2 regions of the Janthinobacterium sp. UMAB-60 genome follow, and region 2 is predicted to be linked to the other one. Evidence: riboswitches for the same ligand, from Rfam matches in the RefSeq annotation. Region 2 holds a riboswitch; the other holds the start of a gene.

Region 1 (14,472 bases), on a different contig from region 2:
GGCGCTGGCCCTGATCGTCTGGCAGCGTCCGAACCTGCTGCTGCTCGATGAACCGACCAACCACTTGGATCTGGAAACGCGCGAAGCACTGACGGAAGCGCTGGCGCAGTTCGAAGGCACCCTGGTCGTCGTTTCCCATGATCGCCATTTGCTGCGCGCCACCACCGACGAATTCATCATCGTGGCCGACGGCAAGCTGCAACCGTTCGACGGCGACCTGGACGACTACAAGGATTGGCTGTTCAAGACCAAGCTGGGTAAAGGTACCGATGTGCTGCCGGCCGCCGGCAAGGCCAACAAGACGGACTTCCCTGTCGTCTCACCGGTAGCGGTAGCGGCCGCCGCTCCTGCCGCGCCCGTGCGCGACAAGCGCCAGGAAGCGGAAGACCGCCAGAAGGCCGCCGCCCTGCGCAAGCCGATCGAAAACAAGATCAAGCGCCAGGAAGAGCAGATCGCCAAGCGCAACGCGCAAAAGGCGGAAACGGAAGCCAAGCTGGGCGAGCCAACCATCTACGACGCCGCCAACAAGGCCAAGCTGAAGCAGTTGCTGGCCGACCAGACCTTCTTCACCAAGGACCTGGCGCAGCTGGAAGCGGAATGGCTGGACTTGCAGGACCAGCTGGAAAAGCTCGGTTAATCAAGCTGCAACAAAAGACGACCTCCGGGTCGTCTTTTTTTTTCAGGCTGCCTGCATGGGGCCGGGGCTGCGGATCGCCATCAGGCGGTCGATGTCGACGAGGATCAATCTACGTCCCGCCACCGTGCCCAGGCCCAGCAGATAATCGGCTTCCGCCGCGCCCAGGCCGGGCACGGCCGCGATGTCGCTGGCGGCCAGGCTGACGATATCGGTGACGCCATCGACCACCATGCCCATCACGCCATTGCTCAGCTGCAAGATGATCACGTCGGTGGACGGGTCGGGCGTACCCTGGGCGCTACCGAACGCGGCGCGCATGTCGACGATGGGGATGATCACGCCGCGCGAGACGGCCACGCTGCGCAGCACCTCCCCTTCCGAGGAAAAGCGGTCGAGTTCCTTCAGCGGGCGCAATTCCCGCACGCAGCGGTAATCGAGGCCGTATTCCAGGCCGCCCAACCGGAAGCTCAAGTACTGCGTCAGGTATTGCGCGGTTGCGGCATCAGGCGTCGTCGTGGGCTGCATGGTGTTCCTTTCATCCGGTAAGCGCTGCCAGGATGCGCAGTGGCGCAACGTTGGCCCCATGCTAACCAGCATCACCGCAGGCGGCGTTGAGAAACATCAACTTTCCCGGAAGGCATGCGTACCCGCACTGCCCAGGCTTGCGCCGGCGCAGCCAACTTCCCTTACAATACCCACATCGTTTCCCCACAGGCAGGCCATGCAACACCTCGTCAATCCCGCTGAAGTTGAATTTTCCGCCATCCGCGCCCAAGGGCCGGGCGGGCAGAATGTCAACAAGGTGTCCAGCGCCATCCATTTGCGCTTCCCCATCGCCGCCTCGTCGCTGCCGGAAGCGTACAAGGAGCGCCTGCTGGCCCTGCGCGACAGCCGCATCAGCAAGGATGGCGTGCTGGTGCTCAAGGCGCAGCAGTCGCGCAGCCAGGAGCAGAACAAGGAAGAAGCCTTGCGGCGCTTGCAGGAAATCATCGACAGCGTCACCTTTTTGCCCGCCGTGCGCCGCGCCACCAAACCCACGCGCAGCTCGCAGCGGCGCCGCCTCGACAGCAAGAGCACGCACAGCGTGCTCAAGCAATCACGTGGCAAGGTGATCGACTGATCAGGGTGGCGGCTGGTAGGTCCACTCCAGGCTGCCTGTGCTGTCCGCAAACACGCTCTGCGTGGCCGGCGTGGCGCTGCGCAACAGCGCCTTGATCTCCTTCGGCGGCCGGTCGTAGACCTTGGCCGGGCCGGGCGGCACGACCATGGCGCGCACGGCCGTTTCACCGTCGACCAGCCCCAGGCTGCAGCGCGACTGGCCGGCCGTCGCTTGCCGCTGCTGGCGCACTTGCGCCACCAGGGCCAGCATCTGCGCGTGCAGGATTTCCGACTGTTTCACTTCCACGCGCAGGCGCGCCACTTCCTTCAATACGGGGGCGATGCGCGCCGCCAGCTTGTCGTACTGCAGCTGCTGCGCCGGCTGCAGCTGCAGCTCGCCGCGCCGCAGCTGGCCCGCCAGGGCCAGGTAGTTGCGCACTTCCGGCAATTGCGCGATGGCATCGATTTCCTGCTGGCGCTTGTGCTGCAGCTGCTGGTAGTGCGCGGCCTTCGCCAGGCTTTCCGCGATCTGTTGCTCCAGCGCGCTCAAATCGGGCACCAGCGGGAACAGCAGCATCTCCACCTGCTTGCGGGGACCGGCGCTGCCGACGCGGATGGTGCGTGCCGCCACGGCGCAGCCTTCGGCCAGCTCGATGACGACCTCGTCGGCGATGATCTCGCAATTGCTGGCGCTGTCGATCACCACGCGCGTGCCGGCGATGACGCAGCTTTCCGCGCGCTTCACGCGGACTTCGCCGCTCAGCGCCTGCAACACGGAACCGGAAGCGACGCCCTCGACGCGCACGTCGCCGTGCTCGTTGAAGGCCGTGCCGCCCACCAGATTGCGCTGCAGCCATATCAGCCCGCCATGCGAGTGCAGATGGCCGTACACGTCGCCATGGATGGTGATGTCGCTGCCGTCGAGCTGACGCTGCTCCTGCACATCGCCATATTCCTCGTACGCGGCGCGCAACTTCAAATTGCCCGTGGTACGGCTGCTGACGCCTTCGCGGCTGACGATCTTGTTTTCGATGGAGAGCTTGCCGTGCGCATCGACATTCACATAGCCATTCTGGGTGGCGACCACGTAATCGCCATCGCTGAAGCGTTCGACGGCCATGCCCACCCCTGCCACCGCCGCCGGGTCCAGCTCCAGCGGCGCGGGCGGCGGCAGCAGCGTGCCGTCCAGGTCGTAGCCGGGCAAGCCGGGTGCACCGGGCAGCAGCCGCAACAGGCGCGCGTGTTTTTTCACTTGCGGAAAACGGTTCTTGAAACTGAGCAAATCCAGGCGGCCATCGGAGCGTTCGCGCGGCGCATCGTCGCGGTGGATGCCTTGCGACACTTCCATCAGCCGGGCGTCGCGCCCCGGCTGCGGCGGCAGCGCCCGCGCCACCGTGATGCGCTCGGCCTTGCCGCTGCCGAGAATGGCGCGCACGGCCGCGCCATCGATGCCATAGCGCACGCCCTTGCACCACAGGTCGGCTACCAGCTCGTCAAACTCGCGGCGTGCCGGCACCTGGCCATCCGAGTCGGCAGAGAGCGCTTCAAAGTAAAATTCGGCGCTGTCGTCGCGGATCTTGACCTGTTTATACAGCGCGCGGCGCTGGGGCGGGAATGGCGCCACACGGGCGGCAATGCGCAGCAAGGCGTCGCTCTTGGGCGCGGCGCGGGGCGCGGGAGCATGGAACAGGGTCAGCAGGAACAAAGCGTAGTCGAGACCGGCCAGCAGCTGCCCCGACTGGAACAACTGGTCGACGGCGGCGCGCAACTGCGTGGGCGCCAGCGACAGGTCCAAAAACACGCCCTCGTCGCGCTGGACGATGCCGTGCGGCAGGCAGCCTGCGGGGGCCGCCTCAGGAACGGGTGTGTCGTCGTCGCTCACGCCTTGCCTCCCCCGGCAACACATTCAGAGAATTGTTTCAGTGCACTAGAACAATATCACGGGGCGTGGCGATGTGCCCGACTCGGCAAAAATGTGCTTGCCAGATGCCAACAGGGCCATGTCTTGCGAGATGGCCCTGTCGGATGGGGTGCGCGATGCCCAAGTAACTAGCGGCGCGGCGGATTCGAGTAAATATCCTGCCCCACTTCATTGATCTGGCGGCGCAGGTCGCGCCGCTCGTCGGGCGTCATGCGGCCCGTGCGGCGCGAGGCGTCGGCGCCTTCGCTGGCGCGACGCTGCTCTTCGGCACGCGTGTCGAAGCTGCGTGCGTCACGCTGTTCGCGCAGTCGCGTATCATTGCTATTGCTATTGCTATTGCTGCGCTGTACCTGCTCATAACGCTGGGCCTGCACTTGCGGCTGGTCGTCACGGCGTGGCGGCGGCTGGTTTTGTGCCAGCGCCAGGCTGGCGGCAAACACGGAGCAAACGGCGAATGCGGACAGCACAGTCGTACGTGCGGCAATAGCTGCGCTGGGAGCGGTGTGAATTTTTTTAGTAAAGATATTCATTGAGTTCCTCTTCCGCGATGCCGTATAAACTTAAAGCTGATTTCCACTGTGGCCCCAGTGTATGATGCTTTACACGGTGCAGTAAGAGTAATTGGGTAAAGTTTGTAACACTTTGTAATGGGTCGCCATACCCCCTTGCCGACGCCGCGCGAGGCGTTACTATAGCAACTAATATAAGATAACACGACACCTTAAATGACCACAACCTCCACTTCCGGCAGCAACACGACTACGCAATCGATCCACGGCCACCAGGCAAAAATCATGGTGGTTGATGACGATGTGCGCCTGCGGGACCTGCTGCGCCGCTACCTGACCGAACAGGGTTTCAATGTCTTCACGGCAGAGAGCGCGACGGCCATGAACAAGCTGTGGCTGCGCGAACGCTACGACTTGCTGGTGCTCGATTTGATGCTGCCCGGCGAAGACGGCCTGTCGATCTGCCGCCGCCTGCGCGGCGCGGGCGACCAGACGCCGATCATCATGCTGACGGCCAAGGGCGAGGACGTGGACCGCATCGTGGGCCTGGAAATGGGTGCCGACGACTACCTGCCAAAACCGTTCAACCCGCGCGAACTGGTGGCCCGCATCGGCGCCGTGCTGCGCCGCAAGGGTCCCGATGAAATCCCGGGCGCACCGTCGGAAACACCGCAAACCTTCGAATTCGGCGACTTCGTGCTGGACCTGGGCACGCGCACCTTGAAAAAGAATGGCGAAACGGTGCCGCTGACCACGGGCGAGTTTTCCGTACTCAAAGTGTTTGCCCGCCATGCGCGCCAGCCGCTGTCGCGCGAAAAACTGATGGAACTGGCGCGCGGCCGCGAATACGAAGTGTTCGACCGCAGCCTGGACGTGCAAATCTCGCGCCTGCGCAAACTGATCGAACCAGACCCGTCGAGCCCGCTGTTCATCCAGACCGTGTGGGGCCTCGGTTACGTCTTCATCCCGGACGGACAGCCGCGCTGATCGCAGGCGAGGCATGATGAAGCTTGTTCCCGATATCAGCCTGGCGCGGCTGAAAAGCGGCCTGTTCTGGCGCACCTTTTTGCTGCTCGGCACCTTGACCACGGTCAGCATGATCACCTGGATCGGGATGATTTCCGTCATCCAGCGCGAGCCGCAGGCGCAGCAGATTTCCGCCCAGATCATTTCCGTCGTTACCATCACGCATGCGGCCCTCACGCACTCGGCGCCCGAGCTGCGGCGCGAGTTGCTGTTCGACCTCGTCAGCAATGAAGGCATCCGCATCTTCTCGCTGGAAGAGGACGACCGCATCGAGCCGCCGCCCGACAATTACCTGATGCCCGAGATCGAGGCGCAGGTGAAAGCCAAGCTGGGCAAGGACACGCGCTTTTCCGCGCGCGTCAACGGCGTGGCCGGTTTCTGGGTCAGCTTCAAGATCGATGACGACGAGTACTGGCTGATGCTGGACCGCGAGCGCCTGCGCGGCCTGACGGGCTTCCAGTGGCTGGGCTGGGCCAGCCTGGTGTCTCTGCTGTCGCTGCTGGGCGCGGCCATCATTTCCAGCCTGATCAATTTACCGCTGTCGCGTTTGACGGCGGCCGCGCGCGACATCGCCAAGGGCAAGCAGCCGGCGCCGCTGCCGGAAAAAGGTCCGATCGAAATCATCGAGGCGAACCGCAGCTTCAACCAGATGGTCGACGATTTGAAACAGGTGGAATCGGACCGCGCCGTGATTTTGGCCGGCATTTCGCACGACTTGCGCACGCCGCTGGCGCGCATGCAGTTGGAAGTGGAAATGGCCAACCTGTCGGACGAGGCACGCGAAGGCATCCAGTCCGATATCGGGCAGATGGACGCCATCATCGGCCAGTTCCTCGACTACGCCAAGCCGACGGAAACGTCGAGCTTTACGGACGTGGACTTGAGCGGTTTGCTGCTCGACATGACGCGCGAAGCGATGCGCTTGCCGGACGTGAAGATCAACGCCAGCATCGCCGAAGGCGCGCATGCGATGGGCAACCCCACCGACTTGCGCCGCGTGCTGAACAACCTGATCGAGAATGCGCGCCGCTATGGCAAGACGCCGGGCAGCGACGTGACGGAAATCGATATCGCCTGCCATCTGCGCACCAGTCACGGCGCGAAAAAGGTGATTATCGAGGTGCAAGACCACGGCACAGGCGTGCCGACGGAAAAGATCGAGCAACTGATGAAACCGTTCACCCGCCTCGACACGGCGCGCGGGCAAGCCAACGGTGCCGGTCTGGGCCTGGCCATCGTCGACCGCGTGCTGCTGCGCCACGGCGCCGAATTGCAGGTGCGCAACCGCGAAGGCGGCGGCCTGGCGTTTCAGATCAGCTTGCCAGCGGCGTAAACGAACGGCACAGGCGTGCCGTTCAATGACGTCAAACCGACGCCGCTTCCTGCGCCAGCAATTTATTCATCAACAATTCCGTCGCCCCGTAGCCATACAGGGAATCGCTTTCCATGCCCGGCGTATCGAAGGGGATCGATTCCTCACGGTTCAGCTTGGCAGGATCGGCATCCGCATAGCTGGCGCGCCAGGCGCGTTGCAAGGATTCATTGCGGCGGATAAAGGCCGGCATGGGCCAGGCATCGCGCTCCCAGTGGGGGCTGTCGCCCAGCAGGGGCCAGCGCTCGTTGAGCAGGGCCATGTCGCCCGTGCGCAGGCGGCGCACGGCCTGTTCCGGCCGCAAGCCTTCCAGGTCTTCCAGCGCAGGCAGGCTGTCGCGCTTCGGCCCGAACATATACGCCAGCATGATGCGCCCGGCAGGGGCCCGGCGCGCCACCACGCCGACGGCATAGCCGCCGCCCGGCAGGGGCACGGCAAACCAGCTGCCTTCTCGGTATGGTAATGATCTCATCGTTGCAAACTCCCCCAAAATCGTGTTCGGGGCACAGTCTACGCGAAACGATACGAATGTGGCGCATGGTACGCCACAGCAACAAACCAATAGTTACACTATTTTCTCGTCATAGTGATACTGGGCAACAATCGGCCCCGCCTTGAACAACGCTTCCTTCATGGCCGTGTCCAGGCGCGCGTCGCGGCGGCGCATCCATTCGAGCAGCATGGCCGCTTCCTTGCGGCTGGTGTCGCCCGCATGCGCGAGCACGCGGCGCAGTTCCGGGTCCGTGCACGCCTCGAAACGCTGGCTGTTCAAGTCCAGCGCGTGCAGCGCGGCGATGGTGGCGCCGATGGCGCGGTGCATGTCGAGTGCCGTGGCCGGCAAGCCCGATTCTTCCAGTGGGACGGTGGTCATGCGCATTCCTTTTCGCGTGGTGGTGACATCGGCTGCATTCTCCACCGCGCGGGCGAAAAGCTCAAGCGTCCACGACACGATTTCACCCGTTCGGCCATAATCATGGCTCAGCAACAGCCTAAACCTCGGCAGCGGGAGCCCCATGTTCAATTTCGACTTTTACAATCCGACGCAAATCCTCTTCGGCCAGGGCCAGATCGCCGCCATCGCCGGCCTGATCCCGCCGCAGGCGCGGGTCCTGATGACCTACGGCGGCGGCAGCATCAAGCGCAACGGCGTCTACGATGAAGTCAGGGCGGCGCTGGCCGGCCACACGGTGCTCGAATTTGCCGGCATCGAACCCAATCCCAGCTATGAAACCCTGATGCAGGCCGTGGCCCTCGTGAAAAGCGAGCGCATCGATTTCCTGCTGGCCGTCGGCGGCGGTTCCGTGGTCGATGGCACCAAGTTCATCGCCGCCGCCGCCCTGCATGAGGGCGAGGCGTGGGACATCCTGGCGAAAGGCGGCAAGATCGTCGAGGCCGCCCTGCCCTTCGGCACGGTGCTCACTTTGCCGGCCACGGGTTCCGAAATGAATGGCTCGGCCGTGATCACACGCAAGGCCACGCAGGAAAAGCGCTCGTTCATGAGCCGCAAGGTATACCCGAAATTTTCCGTGCTGGATCCGTCGAAAACGTTCACCTTGCCGCTGCGCCAGGTGGGCAATGGCGTCGTCGATGCGTTCGCGCATGTGATGGAACAGTACCTGACCTACCCTGTGAACGCGTCCGTGCAGGACCGCTTCGCCGAAGGCATTTTATTGACCCTGATCGAGGAAGGCCCGAAAGCCCTGTCGCACCCGGACGACTACGACGTGCGCGCCAACGTGATGTGGAGCGCCACCCTGGCCTTGAACGGCCTGATTGGCGTGGGCGTGCCGCAAGACTGGTCCACGCACGCCATCGGCCACGAATTGACGGCCCTGTACGAGCTAGACCATGCGCAAACCCTGGCCATTATCCTGCCCAGCATGTTGCGCGTGCGCAAGCAGGCCAAGCGCGCCAAGCTGCTGCAATACGCGGCCCGCGTCTGGGGCCTCGATGGCGGCGACGAGGATGGCCGCATCGAGGCGGCCATCGCGCGCACGGAATTTTTCTTCCGCCACATGGGCGTCAAGACGCGCCTGGCCGACTACGGCCTGAACCATGCCAGCGTGGACGCCGTCGTCGCCGCCCTGGAAGCGCACGGCATGACGGCGCTGGGCGAACAGCGCGAGGTGACGCCCGCCGTCAGCCGCAAGGTGCTGGAACTCAGTTTGTAGATTCGCACCACACTGTTGTAAAACGGTCGGCCAGCGGGACAGCTGGCCGTGCTTCATGCTAAGCTGTCATTTCGCTAGGGGTCCTGGAGCAGTCATCCGGGTGAGAGATACCCTTCGTACCTGATCTGGATAATGCCAGCGAAGGAAAGCGCAAAGTACCTCCCTCCTTTGATAGCTCCTGCGTTGGCGCCAGCCGAACAAGCAGCCTGCCGTGCTCTTTCCCAAGAGGCGGCTTGAACCACGAGCATTCTATGTCCACACCGAATTTATCTGTTTCCGTTTTGACCCTGGCCATCCTGCACGCGTTTGCCGCGCCCGCCCTGGCCGCGCATGACGGCGCCGAAGCGCAGGCCGACACGCCAAGCATGGCCGAAGTCGTCGTCACGGCCAGCAAGGCGCCGGCCGCCAAGCGCGCCTCCGTGGGCGGCTTTAGCGACGCGCCGCTGCTGCAAACACCCGCGTCCGTCACCGTCATTTCGCAGAAAGACATGCAGGACTTGCAGATCCGCAATCTCAGCGACGCCGTCAAGCTCGACGCCAGCATCAACGATTCCTACAACGCCGTCGGCTATGCAGAACAGTTCACCATCCGCGGCTTCAAGCTCGATACGAACTCCAGCTACCGCAAGGATGGCGTGGCCATTCCTGGCGACACACAAATTCCGCTGGAAAACAAGGAACGCATCGAAGTGCTGAAGGGTCTGGCCGGCTTGCAGGCGGGCGTGGCCGCGCCCGGTGGCGTGATCGACTTCATCGTCAAGCGCCCGACGAACACGCCATTGCGCACCGTCACCGTGGAAGCGCGCGAACGGGGCACCCTGTACGGCGCCGTCGACCTGGGCGGCCGCCTGGAAGACACGCGATTCGGCTACCGCGTCAACGTGGCGGCCGAACGCCTGCGCTCCTACATCCAGGGCGCCGATGGCAACCGCAAGTTCATTTCCGGCGCCTTCGACTGGCAGATTTCGCCGCAGGCGCTGCTGCAGCTCGATGCCGACTACCAGGACAAGGCGCAAGTGACGGCGCCCGGCTTCCAGCTGCTGAGCAACGGCAACCTGCCGGCCAACGTCAGCGCCGACGCCATGCTCAACAAGCAACCGTGGACGCACCCGGTGGAAACGGTCACCAGCAACCTGGGCCTGCGCTTCCAGTACGCCTTCAATGAGGACTGGCACGCCACCCTGTCCGCCAACCAGCACTCGTTCAAGCGCGACGACTACACGGCCTACCCGTATGGTTGCAGCCCGGAAGGCGAGTCCCCGGTGTTCTGCAGCAATGGCGATTTCTCCGTGTGGGACTTCCGCAGCCTGGGCGAGACGAAAAAACCGCTGAGCGCGCAAGCCATGATCCAGGGCAAGTTCGCCACGGGCAGCCTGCGCCATGAAGTCACGGTGGGCGTGTCGTATTTCAACCGCAAGGACCGCGCCGGCAAGTACGTGTATAAGGAAGTGGGCATCAGCAATATCTACCGCCCTGTCATCGTTGCACCATCGCCGGCTTCGACTGGCCCCGTGCGTCTGGTGCGCGACGACAAGGAAAAATCCGTGTTCGTGCAGGACATCGTCAGCCTGGCGCCGAACTGGAAGCTGCATGGCGGCTTGCGCCATATCAATGTCGACGGCTACCAGTATGTGCTCAAGGCCGACACGGAAATCCGCGCCAAGCACGACTTCCTGCTGCCCAACGTGTCGCTCGTCTACACCCCGCTCGACAATGTGTCCGTGTATGCGGCCTACTCGCAAGGTATGGAACATGGCGGCACGGCCAGCATCTATGAGGAAAACGCCAACGTGGAGCTGACGCCGAGCCGCTCGAAGCAGATCGAACTGGGCGTGAAAATGGATGTGACGCCGGACTTCATGCTGGCGGCCAGCCTGTTCCAGATACGCAAAGGTCTCGAATATGTCAATGCCGAGAATTATTTCGTCCGCAATGGCCAGGCCCAGCACCGTGGCCTGGAATTGTCGGCCCAGGGCAAGGCAACAACCAACCTGAGCCTGGGCGCATCCGTGACGGCCCTGAACAGCCAGCAGTCGGGCACGGGCGATGCGAATTACGATGGCAAGCGCGTACCGAACGTGCCCGCGTTCAAGGCGGCCGTGCATGCGGACTACGCCGTGCAACAGGTGGCGGGCTTGAGCGTGAATGGCAGCTGGGAATATGCGGGCAAGAAAGCGTTTGAGTACAACAACACGACTTTCGTGCCGTCGTACAACGTGTTCAACCTGGGTGCCGCCTACGCCACGCGCATTGCCGGCAAGACAGCCGTGCTGCGCGCCACCGTCAACAACGTGGCAGACAAGTTCTACTGGCGCGACGTGACGCCGGAAGCGGGCGGCTACCTGTTCCCGGGCGCCAGCCGCACGTTCAAGGTATCGGCGCAGTTCGACTTTTAATTGAGGGAAATGGCAGGCGCCGCGGCAAGCGCCTGCCGCAGCAAAGGCGCCGCCTGTTCCAGGCGCGCCTCCAGGCTGTCGCGCAGCACGTGGTAGGCGATGCCGCGCGCGTCCAGCTCGTCGAGCAGGTAGCGGTAGATCAACTGGCGCACGGCTTCCGACTCGCGCTGCAAGCCGTCGGCCACCCACGGGCTGTCGGGCGCCGTCACCAACGTCACGTCGTACTGCGTGGCATCGGCCAGCGCCGCCAGCTGCGCGTCGGCGCCATCAAAATAATGGCGGCTGTAGACCACCGTCATCAACGGTGTCGTATCGCAAAACAGATAGTTCCGGGCTTGCGCGGCGGCTGCCGCTTCGCGTTCGACTTGCGTACGCGCAATCCCATACTGGTCTTCCGCCACAGGCACCCTGCCCTGCGTTGCTACGAATTCACGTAAATACTCAGGCACCCAGACGGTGCCGTAGCACTCGGCCAGGGCGGCCGCCAGGGTCGACTTGCCCGACGATTCCGCGCCCAGGATCGCCACGCGCACGCAAGGCGCCATCACTTGAGGACCATCGCGTCGGGCGCGGCCGGCGCCGACTTTTTCCACGCCAGCAAGCCGATGATGGCCATCACGACGAAGAAGCCATACAGCACGGCCGTCAGGGTCAGGCCCTTGTGCAGGTACAGCCAGACATACAGCACATCGACGACGATCCAGGCGATCCAGTTTTCCAGTTTCTTGCGCGACAACAGGAATTGCCCGACCAGACTGCCTGCCGTGAGGAAACCATCCGCATGCGGCACGTCCGTATCCGTCGTCGTCAGCAGCCAGGCAATCAGCAGGAAGCCGATCAGCCAGCCCGCGGCGCAGGCCAGCCAGCCGCGTCCATTCAGACGCGTGACGGGCAGCGTCTTGCCGCCGCTGGCCGGATGCAGCCACTGGTACCAGCCCCAGAACGAGACGCTGATGAACAGCAGTTGCAAGGCCATGTCGCCATACAGGCGCGACTCGAAAAAGACGAAACCGTAGGCGGCCGAGGAAATGATGGCGAACAGCCACGCCCAGTGGTTCTGGCGGATATTCAGCGCAACGGTTGTCAGTGCCAGGACAAAGGAAATCAGTTCAAGCGGCGTGGTGGCAAAACCCAGCAGGAGAAGCGTATCGTTCATGGGAATCGTGATGAGGCTGGTGGCGCAGTATGCAATACCGGCCATGAATAAGCAAGATTGCCCGCGCCGTCACGCCCCTTTCCCCTCAGGCAAAGCCCCCCTTGACGGCGCGCGCCAGCGAACGCCGCACGATCAGCTTGTGGAAAGGCCGGATCAGCAGGATGTAGGCGCGCCCCACCCAGTTGTGGCAATGCACGACACTGGCCACGGTGACGCTGCCATGCCGCCCCGTGCCCCGGTTGCGCAGCACCGAGATGCGGAAATCAAGGTGGCTGTCATCCTCGCCCACGATGATTTCGTCGTCACTGACGGCAAAGATGCGAAAGATGCCGATGCGCTTGCCGGGCCGCGCTTCCATCTGCCTGGCCGTCTTGATGCCGAAGCGCGCCACGATGGCGTCGCGCAGCACCATCAGCTTGCGCGCCCAGCCCGGCTGGCTGCCCAGCAGCTGGCGCGCCAGGCTTTCCATGTCCAGCTCGCGGGCGCGCGCAGTCGGCAGGTCGACGGCATACGCATCGGCCAGGTTGCTGCCCGGGTACAACGGGGCGATGCTGGCGCCGGGCGGCAAGGCCACGGCGCGGACGGCGATGTTCATCTCTTGCATGTGCTCTCCATGTATTCAGTGATAACATGGCCATCATACACGACAATGTGAACAGCGATAACATAGAATGACAACAACGAGCACCTATCATCACGGCAACTTGCGCGACACCCTGGTCGCCACCGCCATCGCGCAACTGGCGCAGCAGCACGACGCCGCCCTGTCGCTGCGCGAACTGGCGCGCACGGTGGGCGTATCGATCGCCGCCGTGTACCGCCACTTCCCCAGCAAGGAAGCCTTGCTGGCCGACGTGGCGGCGGCCGGCTTCGCCAGCCTGATCGCCAAATGGGAGGCAGAACTGCCGCCGCCGGGCAGCCTGCCCGCCGAGCAGCGTTTTCAGCTGCTGGGCCAGCAATACATCGAATTCGCCCTGGCCGCGCCCGCCCACTACCGGCTGATGTTCGAGCACCAGGACGTGCGCCAGTTCCCCGCCCTGCAGGAAGCGGCGCAAGCGTGCTTTCAGTACGTATTGCAGACGGCCGGCGCGGCCGTGCGCGAAGCGGGTCTCGATGCGCGCTGGGACAAGGCCGCCGCCAGCGCCGGCTGGTCGCTGGGCCACGGCTACGTGATGCTGCTGCTGAGCGGTCGCCTGGCCATGGCGGACGGCGGCGACGCGCTGTCGCCGGCCATGGTGCCGCGCTTTTTTCAGTTGCCGGTGGAGGCGCTGCGGCAGGCGGCCTTGCCAGGCGGGACAACCGCAATACAGTCGAATTGACTCAGTTATGGGCAGGCAGAAGTCAGGGCCTGGCAAGCCCTGATATGGCGCTCACGCCAGAAAGCCTTGGCGCACCTGCTCGAGCAGGCGCTCCTCTTCATCCGTATCGGCATCGACTTGCGTGACCACGGTCCAGAACGGCGCGCATGTCTTGATCTGCTCGAAAGCATGGCGCGTTTCCAGCCGCACCATGGTTTTCCTCAGACTGTGCAGATAGCCTTCCTCGATGGCGCAGAGCAACTCGTCATCGGCCGCGTCGATCAGCTCGCTCAGCGCGCCTTCGATCCTTGCGTGGCCTTCCTCCCATAATTGCCCGATTTCCGGCACATCGGCTTCCATGCACTCGTTCGACCAGTCCGAAGGATAGTCATCGCGCTGCCGGTTATCGGGATCGGTGTCAAAGCTCAGCGAAATGGATGGAAACGATACGGCATTGAAGGCAAAGGCTGAAAATGCCTGATCCTTGAAAGCGGACGCGCCCAGCAGCGCCAGCGAGGCGTTGGCCAGCCTGAACCAGGTTGCCTCGACGTCGTAGGCCGTTTCAAACGCGTGCCAATCCGGCGGCAAATCGGGAGTCTGGGGCATGGGGGGCCTGTCGAAAAAATAGCGGTGGATAGTGCGAGGAATTATACGTGGCGCTTCTGAAACAGCAGGCGGCGGCCCCGTGTACGGTGCGGGTGATGCGGAGACCACAAACCGGCGAGTCAATACAACCCTTCGTCGCGAACGCCGCGAAAAAAACCGCACCTGCCTAGGGAGCCGAGGCCAGGTCGGATATGCAGATAGAAACTATTTCTTACGTGATGCTGCTGATCAGTGGCCGCCCGGCCATGGCGGACGGCGGCGATGATTTGTCGCCGTCCTGTA
Region 2 (14,472 bases):
GATGCTGCGCGCCGCCGCGCTGCGCTTCTGGCTGTCGCGCCTGTACGATTATTACCAGCCGCGCGAAGCGGAAATGCTGACCCCGCACGACCCCACGCATTTCGAACGCATTCTGCGCGAACGTATCGCCACACCTGCCCCGGAACTGTTTTAAACATGGAAAAATTACCTGCAAGTACAGGTTGGCAATGGGTGAAACAGGGATTCTCCCTGTTTCGCAAGCAACCTGGCGGCATGTCGATGCTGTTTCTCGGCTATATGTTCTGCATGCTGGCCGTCAGCATCGTGCCCGTGCTGGGACAAATGCTGCCCGTCATCCTCGTGCCCGTGTTTTCCATCGCCTTCGTGCAAGGCTGCCTGAATATCGACCAGGGCAAGCGCGTCTTGCCCAGCCTGTTGATCTCGGGTTTCCGCAAGCCCGCGCTTCCTTCCCTGCTGGGCCTGGGCGTGCTGTACATCCTGATGGCCATCGTTGCCATCGGCGCCTCGACCCTGGTGGACGACGGCTTGCTGTGGCAACTGGTCACCGGGCAATTGACGGAAGAAGCGGCGCGCGCCGCCATCCCCGAATCGCGCCTGGGTCTGGGCATCCTGCTGGCCATCGTGCTGTATGTGCCGGCCGCCATGGCCTTCTGCTTTGCCGCGCCGCTGATCTACTGGCAGCAAGTCAGCCTGGGCAAGGCGCTGTTCTTCAGCTTTTTCGCCGTCTGGCGTTCGCTGTCGGCCTTCATCGTCTTCGCTTCCACCTGGTTCGCCATCAGCGTCGTCACCAGCCAGTTGCTGGCCGTCATCTTTGGCCGCACGCCGCTGATGATGCAGCTGATGATGCCGCTGTCGATGATACTCACCATCATCATGCATTGCTCGTTCTACGCCGCCTACCGCCAGATCTTCGGCGTGCCCGTCGATGAGGGCAAGACGGTGTCGCTGGACAAGGCCGGCGAGTGATCGCCGGTCAGATGTAAAAAGGGGCAGCCTGCGCAGGCTGCCCCTTTTTATATATCGAATGCCTTGCACGCCAACAATGTTGTCGGATTACGCTGCGCTAATCCGACCTACGCGCCAGACCAGATCACCGTTCCAGGCGTAGGTCGGATTAGCCGAAGGCGTAATCCGACGCCATCGTCAGCCATCCCGCGTTCTACATCACCGTCCCAGCCGTTCCAGCTTGGCAATTCCCAGATCCAGCACCTTCATGCCGTGCTGTCCGAAGTTGATTTGCGCGCGCGCATTGCCGCCGCCGCCTTCGATATTGACGATCACGCCTTCGCCGAACTTGGCGTGCGCCACCGATTCGCCGATGCGCCAGCCGCCGCCCGTGGCTTTTTGCGCGATCTTTTGCGCAATCGCATTGTCCGAACCCAAGCTGGCCACCTTGGGCGCCTCGTCCCAGGCCGATTTGCGGTTGCCGAACCAGTTCGCCTGCACCTTCGGCGACAGCCATTTCAGCGCTTCTTCCGGCAACTCGTCAAAGAAGCGCGACTTCATGTTGTAGCGCGTCTGGCCGTGCAGCATGCGCGTCTGCGCAAAGCTCATGTACAGCCGCTTGCGCGCGCGCGTGATGGCCACGTACATCAGCCGGCGTTCCTCTTCCACGCCATTGTCTTCCTTCGAGCTGCTTTCGTGCGGGAACAAGCCCTCTTCCAGGCCGGTAATGAACACGTTGTCGAACTCCAGGCCCTTGGCCGAGTGCACGGTCATCATCTGCAGCGCATCCTGGCCCGCCTGCGCCTGGTTGTCCCCCGCTTCCAGCGACGCGTGCGATAAAAACGCGGAGAGCGGCGACATGACGGCCGGCAACGGCGCATCGGCATCCAGAATTTCGATGCCATCCTGGTTGACGACGGGCGCGCCCGACTGGGCCTGGGCGGCTGGCCCCAGATGGGCCGGTGCCGCCTGGCCGAAACCTTCTTCGGAAACGAACTGGCTGGCCGCGCTGACCATCTGCTCCAAGTTTTCGATGCGGTCGGCGCCTTCTTTTTCATTCTGATAGTGTTGCAGCAAGGTACTCGCTTCCAGCACGACTCTGACCATTTCCGGCAGCGACAATTGCTGCGTCTCAAAACGCACGCCTTCGATCAGCTTGACGAAGCCGGCCAGCACGCTGCCCGCCTTGCCCGCCACATACGGCACGGACGCGTACAGCGAAATGCCGTACTGTTCCGACGCGGCCTGCAATTGCTCGATCGAGCGCATGCCGATGCCGCGCGTGGGGAAATTGACCACGCGCAAGAAAGCGGAGTCATTGTGCGGATTGTCCATCAATTGCAAATAGGCAATCGCGTGCTTGACCTCGGCGCGCTGGAAGTAGCGCTGGCCGCCGTACACGTGGTACGGAATGCTGGCCGAGAACAGCGCGTGTTCGATCACGCGCGACTGCGCATTCGAGCGGTACAGAATCGCGATTTCGCTGCGCGAGGCGCCATCGGCAATCAGGCTTTTTGCCTCTTCGATGATCCACTGCGCTTCCTGCAAATCGGAACTGGCTTCATACACGCGCACCTGCTCGCCATGGCCCGCGTCCGTGCGCAGATTCTTGCCCAGGCGCTTGCTATTGTTCGCGATCAACACGTTGGCGCTGTCGAGGATGTGGCCGTGCGAGCGGTAGTTCTGCTCCAGCTTGATCAAGTTCTTCACCTGGAACTCGTGCTCGAAGGCACTCATGTTGCCCACATTCGCGCCGCGGAAGGCGTAAATGCTCTGGTCATCGTCGCCCACGGCAAACAGGGCGCCGCCATCGCGGCTGCCGTGGCCGGCCAGCAATTTCAACCAGTTGTATTGCAGATTATTCGTATCCTGGAACTCGTCCACCAAAATGTGGCGGAAGCGCGCCTGGTAGTGTTCGCGCAGCGGTTGGTTGCGGCTCAGCAATTCGTACGTGCGCAGCAGCAATTCGGCAAAATCGACGACGCCTTCGCGCTGGCACTGGTCGTCGTACAGCTGGTACAGCTCGACCATCTTGCGCTCGTGCGCGTCATACGCTTCCACATCCGTGGCGCGCAAACCCTGGTCCTTGGCGTTGTTGATGAAATACATCACCGTCTTCGGCGGGAATTTCTCATCATCGATATTGTTCGCCTTCAACAAGCGCTTGATCACGGACAACTGATCCTGCGAATCGAGGATCTGGAATGTCTGCGGCAAGGCCGCGTCGCGGTAATGCGTGCGCAGCAAGCGGTTGCACAGGCCGTGGAAGGTGCCGATCCACATGCCGCGCGTGTTGATTGGCAGCATGGCCGACAGGCGCGTGAGCATTTCCTTGGCGGCTTTATTGGTAAACGTCACGGCCAGGATGCCGGGCGGCGATACCTGCTGGGTCTGGATCAGCCACGCGATGCGGGTGGTCAGCACGCGGGTCTTGCCCGAACCGGCGCCCGCCAGGATCAGCGCATGCTGGGCCGGCAAGGTGACGGCGGCGTATTGTTCGGGATTGAGGTTGTGAAGAAGATTTTGCATCCCGTGATTATACCGGCATGGCTAAAAATACTGTGCATTTGTCCAGCGGTCGCGCCAGTTTTCCATGTGCGCGCTACAATCGGCGTCCCCACACAGCGGCCTGTATCCCATGACACCACCCACCCACCTCGACGGCGCCCGCGTACTGGCCTGGGCCTGGTCCGACCTGCCGTTCGGCCATGTCGCCGACGAGCACGGCGCCGCCCCCATCGCCATCCACGGCCTGGCCGTATGCCGCTACGGCGACGAGGCGCGCGTGTACCGTTTCAGCTGCGACTCTCGCTGGGAAACCGTGCAGGATGAGGTGTATGCCAGCGCGGACGAGGCCAGGGGGCAGCTGCCGGCGCAATACCGGGCCGTGGCGGCCGCCTGGAACCAAATCTAGCGCACCAGCTTGGCCTTGCCTTCGCTGAGCGCCTGGGCGATCACCTGGCGCGTGGTCTTGTCGGCGGCTTTTGTCGCCTTTTCCTGCTGGCGTCCCAGCGCTTCCATTTGCTTGCCCAGCGTTTCCATCGGCTTGCCGCGCTGATCCATCTGGCGCGACAGCACATCCACCTTGTCCGCCTCGCGTTCTTGCGCGGCGGCAATGCGGTCGTTGACCTCTTCCATGGCGTCCTGCGCATCTTCCATCTGCTGCTGCAGGCGTTCCACCTCGCGTCCGGCCGCGCGGCGCGCCGTCTCCGTGGTCGCCTGCGCCTGGCGGCGTGCCGCCTCGCCCATCTTGCGGCCCAGTTCCTGCTGCTGGCGCCCCAGCGCCTGCAGTTGCGCCACATCGCGCGCACCGACGTTCGCCTGCGCCGCGCCATGGGCGCCCATCTTGCTGCCCAGTTCGCCCATCGCCTTGCCATGCTCGCTCATCTGCTTGCCCAGGCCGCTCATCTGAAAACCCAGATCTTGCGACGGCTTCCAGGCGTCGCGCACGCGGGCCAGCAGCGCGGCGTCCTGCGTCACATAGCCCTTGCCCTGGTCGCGGAACCACAAGAACTGCCCCTTGAGCGAGCGCTGCAGCTGCTTGATCTGCTGGCCATCGACATCGGTGCCGGCCATGGTGACGCTATCCTCGCTGCTGTCGACGAGCGCATAGCCATCGCCGCTGCCCATGGAAATATTGATTTGCTTGCTGGGCGGCGCGGGCGGGGCCGGTGGCGCGGTCGGCTGCGGCGGCTGCACGGCCAGCGCGCTGCCGCCAAGCACGATACCGGCCAGGCTGAGGATCAAACGGTGGGAAATGGACATGGCTGCCTCGTCGCAAAAGTAGTGGAGCGTTGACTGTAGCGGCAAGTGAACCTGGCCTCCAGCGCGCTGCGACAGGCCGCAAAAAACCCTGCCTGGACGGCAAGCATAGACGATGGATGGAAGCGGGGCAAAAAAAAACGGAGGCCGCAGCCTCCGCAAAAACGCCGTGGTACGGCGTATTTCAATTCATTAATACAGCACGACGGAGCGGATCGATTCGCCGCTCTTCATCAAGTCGAAACCCTGGTTGATATCTTCCAGTTTCAAACGGTGCGTGATCAAATCGTCGATATTGAGCTTGCCTTCCATATACCAGTCGACGATCTTCGGCACGTCCGTGCGGCCGCGCGCGCCGCCGAAGGCGGAACCCTTCCATACGCGCCCCGTCACCAGCTGGAATGGACGCGTGGAGATTTCCTGGCCGGCCGCCGCCACGCCGATGATGATGGACTGGCCCCAGCCCTTGTGGCAGCACTCGAGCGACTGGCGCATGGTGGTGGTGTTGCCGATGCATTCAAATGAATAGTCGGCGCCGCCGTCCGTCAGCTGCACGATGGTATCGACCACGTTTTCCACTTCGTTGGCGTTGACAAAATGCGTCATGCCGAACTTGCGCGCGATGGCCTGACGCGCGGGGTTGATGTCGACGCCGATGATTTTATCTGCGCCGACCATCTTGGCCGCCTGGATCACGTTCAGGCCGATGCCGCCCAGGCCGAACACGACCACGTTCGCGCCCGCCTCGACCTTGGCCGTGAACAGCACGGCGCCCACGCCCGTCGTCACGCCGCAACCGATGTAGCAGACTTTGTCGAACGGCGCGTCTTCGCGGATCTTGGCCAGGGCAATTTCCGGCACGACGATGTAGTTCGAGAAAGTGGACGTGCCCATGTAGTGGAAGATGGGCTTGCCGTCGATGGAAAAGCGCGAGGTCGCGTCCGGCATCAGGCCGCGGCCCTGCGTCGAGCGGATCGACTGGCACAGGTTCGTCTTTTGCGACAGGCAGAATTTGCACTGGCGGCATTCCGGCGTGTACAGGGGAATGACGTGGTCATCCTTTTTCAGGCTTTTCACGCCAGGGCCCACATCGACGACGATGCCGGCGCCTTCATGGCCGAGGATGGACGGAAAGATGCCTTCCGGGTCGGCGCCCGACAGGGTGTAGTAATCGGTGTGGCAAATGCCGGTGGCCTTGATTTCGACCAGTACCTCGCCCTCGCGCGGGCCGGCCAGATCGACTTCTTCGATGGTCAAAGGCGCGCCCGCCTTCCATGCAATCGCTGCTTTGGTTTTCATGTATGTCCTGTGTATGGTTGAAACGCTTACTTGGTTTTCGCGCGGTTGAGGAAAGCGCCGTGCAAGCCGTTCAGGGTTTCCTCGGCCAGCAGCAGCTGGCTGGCGATTTCATTGATCTTGCGGCGGCTGGAGCGGGCGTGGTCGCGCAGGACCTCGAAGGCCGTGTTGCGGTCCGTCTGGAACTTGCCCATCAGCAAGCCAACGGCCAAACTCGTTTCGCGCCCGGCGGCCAGCGCCGCGTTCAGGTTCAGCTCGGTGCGCCGCAGCTGGCGGATCTCGTCGGCACGCGCCAGGCCCGCTTCGAACGCGGGCATCAAGCGGCCTTCATCAACGGGTTTGACGACATAGCCGACGGCGCCGTAGGCGGCTGCCTGCTTGCCCGATTCACTGTCGCCGCTGCCGGACAGGAACATGAACGGCACGCCCGTCTCGCCATGCAGGCGCTTGGCCAGTTCCAGGCCGGACATGCCCGGCATGTGGATGTCGAGCAAGGCCAGGTCCGGCTCGCGCTGGGCGACCAGCTGCAGCGCCACTTCGGCCGAATTGGCCAGGGCCGTCTCGTAGCCGGCATGGCGCAGGACTTCGCCGAGGAATTCCAACAGGAGCTGGTCATCGTCAACGATCAGGATAAGGCGTTTCGCGGCGGCTGGCTGGCTCATGGGTGGGGGACCTCGGTAATGAATGATGCTCTTATTATATGCCGATTATTCCCTCAAATCAGCCCTCCCTGCCCGTGTTCATGCCGCAAACAAGTGATTGAATTGCTGCACCGCGATATCCACATCATCTGCTTGGTAGTCCTTGCCAAATACGCTGCTGATGGCCGCCACCATATCGGCGCCGCGCGCGACCAGCGGTGCCGCGTTGTCCGGCGTCATGCCGCCGATCACCACGCACGGCAAGGCGATCTCGCGTTTCGCTTGCAGCACGATATCGAGGGGCGTGGTCACCGGGTACTTTTTCACCAACGACGGATAAAAACCGCCGAAGGCCACATAGCTGGCGCCGCCCGCCTCGGCCGTCCGTGCCAGGGCCATGTCGCCATAGCAGGAAGCGCCGACGATCTTGTCCTTGCCCAAGCGCGCGCGCACCTGCGCGACGGACGCATCCGTGCCACCCACGTGCACGCCGTCCGCGTCCAGTTCTTCGCACAGTTCGATAAAGTCATTGATGATGAAGGGCACGCCATACTTGCGGGCCAGCGCCAGCAAGGCGCCCGCCTGCTCGCGCCGCTGCTGTGCCTCGGCGCTCTTGTGGCGATATTGCAGCAGCGCCACGCCTTCCTGCAGGGCTTGCTCGCTCACGTCGAGCAGGCGGTCGGTGTCATCCCAGTTCGGGGTGACCAGATACAGTCCACGCATGATGTTTTCCTTATGTAAAAAATCGTTGCGGCATGAGTTGACCTGGCGCAATCGCATACGCGCCGGCCAGGGCCGCATGGCAATAGCTTTGCGCCAGATCCAGCGCTTCGGGCAGCGCCTGTCCCAACGCCAGGCGCGCCGCGATGGCGGAGGCCAGGGTACAGCCGCTGCCGTGGAATTCGCCGGGAAGACGGGGCCAGCGCCACTCGCGCTCGCCGCCACCGGCGTCAAACCAGCGGTTGATGATCACCTCGCCTTCGCCATGGCCGCCCGTCACCAGCACGTGCTGGCAGCCTCGCGCGCGCAGGTTTTCTGCGCCACCGAGGGCCAGCGCTTCCGGCCCGTTCGGTACGATCACGGTCGTCAGCGGCAGCAAGGGCGCCAGCGCCAGCACGGCGTCGTCCCGGCTGAGCACGTCGCCATGGCCGCTGGCCAGCACGGGATCGAGCACGACAGGCAAGCTTGGGCGGGCCTGCCGCAATTGCGCGATCAGTTGCGCGATGACGGCCGCATTCGCGGCGCTGCCGGGGATGCCGATTTTCACGGCATGAATCGCCATCTGGTCGATCAGCGCCTGCGCCTGCCGGCGCAGCAATGCCGGCGCCACAGGCTCGACAGCAAACACGCGGTCATTGTCCTGCACCGTCAGCGCCGTGATGACGGGCAGCGCATGCGCGCCCTGCGCCGCAATGGCGACAATATCGGCGGCGATGCCGGCGCCGCCCGAAGGATCGGCGCCGGCAAACACCAGCACCGTCGGCAACGTTGGCACCATCACGCCAGGCGGCCCGCCATCGGCGACGACGGCGACGCAGCAAATTTACGCGGCATGCGTCCCGCCAGAAACGCTTCGCGCCCGGCCCGCACGGCCAGCTTCATCGCGCGGGCCATGCGCACGGGGTCGCGCGCGCCGGCAATCGCCGTATTCATCAGCACGCCATCGCAACCGAGTTCCATGGCGATGGCCGCATCCGACGCCGTGCCCACGCCAGCATCGACGAGCACGGGCACTTTCGCCTGGTCGATGATCAGCGACAGATTCCACGGATTCAAAATGCCCATGCCCGAGCCGATCAGGGAGGCCAGCGGCATGACGGCCACGCAACCGATGTCTTCCAGAATCTTCGCCTGGATGGGGTCGTCGCTGCAGTAAACCATCACGTCAAAACCGTCCTTGACCAGCGCTTCGGCCGCAATCAACGTTTCCGGCATGTGCGGAAACAGGGTCTTTTCGTCGCCCAGTACTTCGAGCTTCACCAGATTGCGCCCGCCCAGCAGTTCGCGCGCCAGTTGCAGGGTATAGACGGCGTCTTTCGCGTTGTAGCAGCCGGCCGTGTTCGGCAAAATCGTGTACTGGTCCGGCGGCACGAAGTCGAGCAGGCTGGGCGCGTTCGGGTCTTGCCCGATATTCACGCGCCGGATGGCCACCGTGATGATTTGCGCCTCGGCCGCGTCCGTCGCCTCGCGCGTCTGCGGCAAATCCTTGTACTTGCCGCTGCCCACCAGCAAGCGCGATTGATACTGTTTGCCTGCGATGGTCAGCAGGTCGTCGTTGTTATTACTTGTCATTGCTTTTTCCTTAGTCTAGCCGCCGCCGATGGCGCGGACTATTTCCACTTGATCCTGGCTTTGCAAGGTCTTGCCCGGCCACGCCTTGCGCGGCACGACGTTGCGGTTGACGGCCAGCGCCAGCGCCTGGTTTTCCAGCGCCAGCGCGGCAATCAATTGATCGAGTGTCTGTCCCGGCGGCACCTGGTGCGGCGCGCCGTTGAGCGTGATGGATATCAATGCAGGCATCACGCTCTCCTTCAGACCTTGCGGTACAGCTCGGCGCCGTTCTTGACGAATTCGATGGCTTTCACCTCCATCCCCTGCTTGAGCGCCTGGTCTTCCGCGATGCCCATGCCGGCCGCGTATTCGCGCACTTCCTGCGTGATCTTCATCGAGCAGAAATGGGGGCCGCACATGGAGCAGAAATGCGCCACCTTGGCCGAATCCTTGGGCAAGGTTTCATCGTGGAATTCGCGCGCCTTGTCCGGGTCCAGGCCGATGTTGAACTGGTCGTCCCAGCGGAATTCGAAACGGGCTTTCGACAGGGCGTTATCGCGGATCTGCGCGCCCGGATGGCCCTTGGCAAGGTCGGCCGCATGCGCCGCGATCTTGTAGGTGATGATGCCGTCCTTCACATCCGCCTTGTTGGGCAGGCCCAGGTGTTCCTTCGGCGTCACGTAGCACAGCATGGCCGTGCCATACCAGCCGATCATGGCCGCGCCGATGCCCGAGGTGATGTGGTCGTAGCCGGGCGCGATATCGGTGGTCAATGGTCCCAGCGTGTAGAACGGCGCCTCGCCGCACTGCTCCAGCTGCAAGTCCATGTTTTCCTTGATCAGTTGCATCGGCACGTGGCCCGGACCTTCGATCATCACCTGTACATCGTGCTTCCATGCAACCTGCGTCAGCTCGCCCAGGGTTTTCAGTTCGCCCAGCTGTGCCTCGTCATTGGCGTCGTAGATGGAGCCGGGGCGCAGGCCGTCGCCCAGCGAGAACGACACGTCGTACGCCTTCATGATTTCGCAGATGTCTTCGAAATGCGTGTACAGGAACGATTCCTGATGGTGCGCCAGACACCATTTCGCCATGATGGAGCCGCCGCGCGAGACGATGCCCGTCAGGCGCTTGGCCGTCATCGGCACATAGCGCAGCAGCACGCCTGCGTGGATGGTGAAATAGTCGACGCCCTGCTCCGCCTGCTCGATGAGGGTGTCGCGGAAGATTTCCCAAGTTAAATCTTCGGCCTTGCCATTGACCTTTTCCAGCGCCTGGTAGATGGGCACGGTGCCGATGGGCACGGGGCTGTTGCGCACGATCCATTCGCGCGTTTCATGGATATGCTTGCCGGTGGACAAGTCCATCACGTTATCGCCGCCCCAGCGGATGGCCCAGGTCATCTTTTCCACTTCCTCGCCGATCGACGAGGTGACGGCCGAATTGCCGATGTTGGCGTTGATTTTCACCAGGAAATTGCGGCCGATGATCATCGGTTCCACTTCCGGGTGGTTGATGTTGGCGGGAATGATGGCGCGGCCGCGGGCGATTTCCTCGCGCACGAATTCCGGCGTGATTTCGGCCGGGATGCTGGCGCCGAACGACTGGCCCGGATGCTGGCGGCCCATCAGGTCGGCCAGGCGTTCGCCCATGGGACCGGAGGCTTGCAGTTCGCGCAAATACTCCTGGCGGCGCATGTTTTCGCGGATGGCGACGAATTCCATTTCCGGCGTGATCAGCCCACGGCGCGCATAGTGCATTTGCGTCACGTTCTTGCCGGCGATGGCGCGGCGCGGCTTGCGGTGCAAGTTGAAACGCAGCTCGGCCAGTTTCGGGTCCGCCAGGCGGGCGATGCCGTAGTCGGAGGTGGGGCCGGGCAATTCTTCCGTGTCGGCCCGCTCCATGATCCACGGCAGGCGCGGCGTATCGAGGCCCGAGCGGATGTCGATCTGCACGTCCGGGTCCGTGTAGGGGCCGGAGGTGTCGTAGACGTAGATCGGCGGATTCTTTTCGCCGCCGAACGACGCTTCCGTGTCGGACTGGCTGATTTCGCGCATGGGCACGCGAATGTCGGGGCGGCTGCCTTCGACGTAGATCTTGCGCGAATTGGGCAGCGGCGCGATGGCGGCTGCGTCGACCGTGGCGGTGGCGGAGAGGAATTTCGGGTTGGCGTTCATTTTGGCTCCTTGGCTAGACTATTTTTAAGCCTGGAGCCAGCTAAGGAGGTTCGGCTGCGCGCACGCGGAAAGGCGGGGTGCGTTCATCCTAAAGCTTCCCTTCGCTGGCATTATCCAGATCAGGTTCGGAGGGTATTTCTCACCCGCGCTTGCACTGTGTTTCCACAGCGAAAGGCAGGACCCCTAGCGTTTGCCGCCTTGCGGCAGCGAGCCAATTATACGCGGTTCACGCCGCGCGGCCAGATGATTTCTTGCAGGTGTAGTCTTTGTGCATCGACCTACTTCTTCTTGCCCCAGCGCCAGGCGGTCGGTTCGCCCTTCAGCAGGCAGATGAAAATGAGCGCGGCGACGACAGCCACTTCATACACGATGTAGCCGACGAACATGGTTTGCGGCGGGAACAGGAAGGCGCCGCAGGCGAACAGCACCAGCGCGGCCAGAAACACCAGCCAGCCTTGCCAGGTGATGGGCAAGCCCCAGCCCCAGCCATAGGTCTTGGCGGGAAACCAGTAGGAGGGAGATTTATCAGCCATGATGCATTCCTTGTCGATGTCGATGACACCAAGTATAAATCACGCTCCCCGCAAGCGCTCCGTGACATCGAGGCCGATGCCGCGGTAGCCGATAAAGCGGCTGCCATTGTCGAACATCGGTTCGCCGCTGACCTGCAGGTACTGCGTGCTGCCGTCCAGGTTGGCGCGGCTGTAGATGAAATCGAGGAACGGTTCGCGCGCGGCGATCTTGGCGTCGAGCAAGGCGCGTTCGGTGGCGTTCCAGCGCTGCGGCTCTTCTTCGCTGCCGATGCCCAGCATTTCAGCCACGGGACCGGAAAAGCGCGTCAGGTTGCCCTGCGCATCCTGTTCCCAGTACCAGTCGGACGACAGTTCCGTGAAGCGCTGGAAGCGCGCTTCGCTTTCGCGCAACTCCGCCGTACGCTCTTCCACCATCTGTTCCAGCGACTTGTTGTATTCGGCCAGTTTCTGGTACAGCAGGCGCACTTCCAGCATGTTGTGGATGCGCGTTTTGACTTCCACCAGGTCGAAAGGCTTGCTGACGAAGTCCTTGGCGCCCGCTTGCAGCGCGCGCAGCTTGTGGCCGGGCTGGGCCGTGATCACCAGCACGGGCAGATAGCTGCCCGCCTCGATGTCGCGCAAGCCTTCCATGACTTCGAAGCCATCCATTTCCGGCATCTGCAAGTCGAGCAGGATCAGGTCGTAGCGGTGCTGCTGGTGCAGCGCGCGCACGGCTTGCGGGTCCATGGTGGAGGTGATGTGCGTGTAGCCTGCATTACGCAGCACCTGTTCGAGCAGCATGACGTTGGCCTCCTGGTCATCGACGATGAGGATGCTGGCGTTCAGGATCTCGGTGGCTTGAAGCATGGCGGTATTCCTAAAATTAAATGCTGAATTAGCGTACTGTGTGAGTGTCGTCGGCCAGGCCGTGCGAGGCCGCATGGTGCAGGGCCACGTCGAGCGCATCCATGAATTCGACGACCTTGATGGGCTTGGTCAGATAGCGGAAGAAGCCCGCTTCCAGGCCCTTCTCGATGTCGCGTGGCACGGCGTTGGCGGACAGGGCCATGACGGGAATGTGGCTGGTGAGGGGATCATCATGCAGGATATTCAGGGCGCCATAGCCGCTGATGCCGGGTAGATTGATATCCATCAAGATCACGTCCGGCTGGTAGGTGCGCGCCAGATCGATGCCCAGGTGCGCATCGATGGCCGTCAGCAGTTTCAAGTCGCTGCGGCGGGCGATCAATTGCTCCACCAGCGCCAGGTTGGCGGGATTGTCTTCCACGTACAGCAAGGTGCGCTGGCTTTCCTGGTCTTCCTCCACCACGGGCAAGGCTACGCCCTCTTCCAGGTGCAGTTCGGGCGCGCGCGACGCCTTGAATTCCACCCAGAAGGTGGTGCCCACGCCCACCGTGCTGTCGACGCCGATGGTGCCGCCCATCAGTTCGACCAACTGCTTGGTGACGACCAGGCCGATGCCCGTGCCCTCTTCCGTGCTGCTTTCCTGACCCAGGCGGTTGAAGGGCTGGAACAACTGACTCATCTGTTCGGCATTCAGGCCGGCGCCGCTGTCGGTGACGCTGGCGCGCACGCGGTCGGCATGGCGCGTGCATTCGACCTTCACGCTGCCGCCGCTCTGGTTGTATTTGATGGCGTTCGACAACAGGTTGATCATCACCTGTTTCACGCGCGTGCGGTCGGCATGCACATAGAAAGCCTTGCCGCAGCGGGGGAAATGCATGCTGATGCCGCGTTTTTCCGCCTGCGGCGCGATCATCGCCTGGCAATCCTGCAACACGTCGAGCAAGGACATCGCCTCTTCCGACATGGTGACCTTGCCCGACTCGATCATGGCCAGGTCGAGGATTTCATTGATCAAACGCAAGAGATACCAGCCGCCCTTGAGGATCTGGTCGATCGAGCGCTGCTGCGGCAAGCTCGGTGCCGGCGTCTCGGACGCCATCAGCTGGGCAAAGCCCAGCACGGCATTCAAGGGCGTGCGCAACTCATGGCTCATGCTCGACAGAAACTCGGACTTGGCCAGATTCGCTTTTTCCGCCGCCTGGCGGGCCTTTTCCATTTCGATATTCGTGTCTTGCAAGGCTTGCTCGAACTGCTTGCGTTCCGTCACGTCGCGGGCGGCGGCAAACACGCCCTGCAGCTTGCGGTCGCGGTCGTGGAAGGTCGAGGCGTTGTACGACACCACCGTCTGCTTGCCGTCGCGCGCCAGGGCCGTCAGCTCGTAATTGGTCAACTTGCCTTCACGCAACACGCGCGCGATGGCTTCCTCGGCCCGTTCCGGTTCCGTAAAATAATTCTTGCACGGTGCGCCGATCAGTTCGTCGCGCGTGCAACCGGTCAGCGCTTCCATCTGCTGGTTGACGTCGCTGATGATGCCGCGCGGATCCGTCGTCATCAGCGCGTCGATATTCGACTCGATCAGCGAACGCGTGTAGAACTGCTGCTCGCGCAAGCGCTGGTCCAGCAGCGCCTGTTCCGCCTCGACCTGCTTGCGCGCCGTGTTGTCGGTGCCGATCAGCAAGTAACCGATGACCTTGCTCTGCGCGTCGCGCAGGGCCGTCACGGAGACCATGGCGGGGAAGCGGCTGCCATCCTTGCGGATATACGTCAATTCGTAGATGTCTTCGATGCCGCGCGTGGCCTTGAACACCAGCGCTTCCACGCCGGGCGTGATGACGGTGTCGAGTTCGGCGCTGAGGGCGGCGGCGCGCGCGATGATTTCTTGCGCGTCGGAAATGCCGGCCGGGGTCAGCTTGTCGACCACATCGCTCGCTTCGTAGCCGAGCATGCGTTCGGCGCCCACGTTGAAAATCTGGATCACGCCCTGTGCATCGGTGGCGATGCACGAGAAATTGGCGCTATTGA

Evidence for each region. A riboswitch is a leader RNA that binds a small molecule or an ion and turns the genes downstream of it on or off. The one in region 2 is predicted to bind thiamine pyrophosphate.
Region 1: linked by a shared signal. The riboswitch ahead of K0F86_RS05965 (TonB-dependent siderophore receptor) and the one ahead of thiC (phosphomethylpyrimidine synthase ThiC) in region 2 are both predicted to bind thiamine pyrophosphate.

What each region holds. Positions count from the first base shown of each region.
Region 1 is NZ_LT607484.1:12,637-27,108, forward strand. Features, by position in the region: gene K0F86_RS05915 (ATP-binding cassette domain-containing protein) at 1-637, shown strand, start outside; gene K0F86_RS05920 (chemotaxis protein CheW) at 680-1,162, opposite strand; gene arfB (alternative ribosome rescue aminoacyl-tRNA hydrolase ArfB) at 1,359-1,757, shown strand; gene K0F86_RS05930 (FapA family protein) at 1,758-3,617, opposite strand; gene K0F86_RS05935 (hypothetical protein) at 3,785-4,186, opposite strand; gene ompR (two-component system response regulator OmpR) at 4,451-5,152, shown strand; gene K0F86_RS05945 (sensor histidine kinase) at 5,166-6,524, shown strand; gene K0F86_RS05950 (Imm26 family immunity protein) at 6,556-7,035, opposite strand; gene K0F86_RS05955 (hypothetical protein) at 7,129-7,434, opposite strand; gene K0F86_RS05960 (iron-containing alcohol dehydrogenase) at 7,577-8,734, shown strand; TPP riboswitch at 8,801-8,898, shown strand; gene K0F86_RS05965 (TonB-dependent siderophore receptor) at 8,986-11,130, shown strand; gene K0F86_RS05970 (AAA family ATPase) at 11,127-11,675, opposite strand; gene pnuC (nicotinamide riboside transporter PnuC) at 11,675-12,286, opposite strand; gene K0F86_RS05980 (DUF2867 domain-containing protein) at 12,372-12,890, opposite strand; gene K0F86_RS05985 (TetR/AcrR family transcriptional regulator) at 12,958-13,605, shown strand; gene K0F86_RS05990 (hypothetical protein) at 13,657-14,190, opposite strand.
Region 2 is NZ_LT607489.1:110,558-125,029, reverse strand. Features, by position in the region: gene K0F86_RS14470 (homoserine kinase) at 1-154, shown strand, start outside; gene K0F86_RS14465 (BPSS1780 family membrane protein) at 157-948, shown strand; gene K0F86_RS14460 (UvrD-helicase domain-containing protein) at 1,147-3,456, opposite strand; gene K0F86_RS14455 (hypothetical protein) at 3,566-3,841, shown strand; gene K0F86_RS14450 (hypothetical protein) at 3,838-4,692, opposite strand; gene K0F86_RS14445 (S-(hydroxymethyl)glutathione dehydrogenase/class III alcohol dehydrogenase) at 4,882-5,988, opposite strand; gene K0F86_RS14440 (ANTAR domain-containing response regulator) at 6,015-6,647, opposite strand; gene thiE (thiamine phosphate synthase) at 6,726-7,349, opposite strand; gene K0F86_RS14430 (hydroxymethylpyrimidine/phosphomethylpyrimidine kinase) at 7,360-8,124, opposite strand; gene K0F86_RS14425 (thiazole synthase) at 8,124-8,918, opposite strand; gene thiS (sulfur carrier protein ThiS) at 8,934-9,137, opposite strand; gene thiC (phosphomethylpyrimidine synthase ThiC) at 9,158-11,071, opposite strand; TPP riboswitch at 11,151-11,266, opposite strand; gene K0F86_RS14410 (hypothetical protein) at 11,350-11,604, opposite strand; gene K0F86_RS14405 (response regulator) at 11,644-12,450, opposite strand; gene K0F86_RS14400 (PAS domain-containing hybrid sensor histidine kinase/response regulator) at 12,479-14,472, opposite strand, start outside.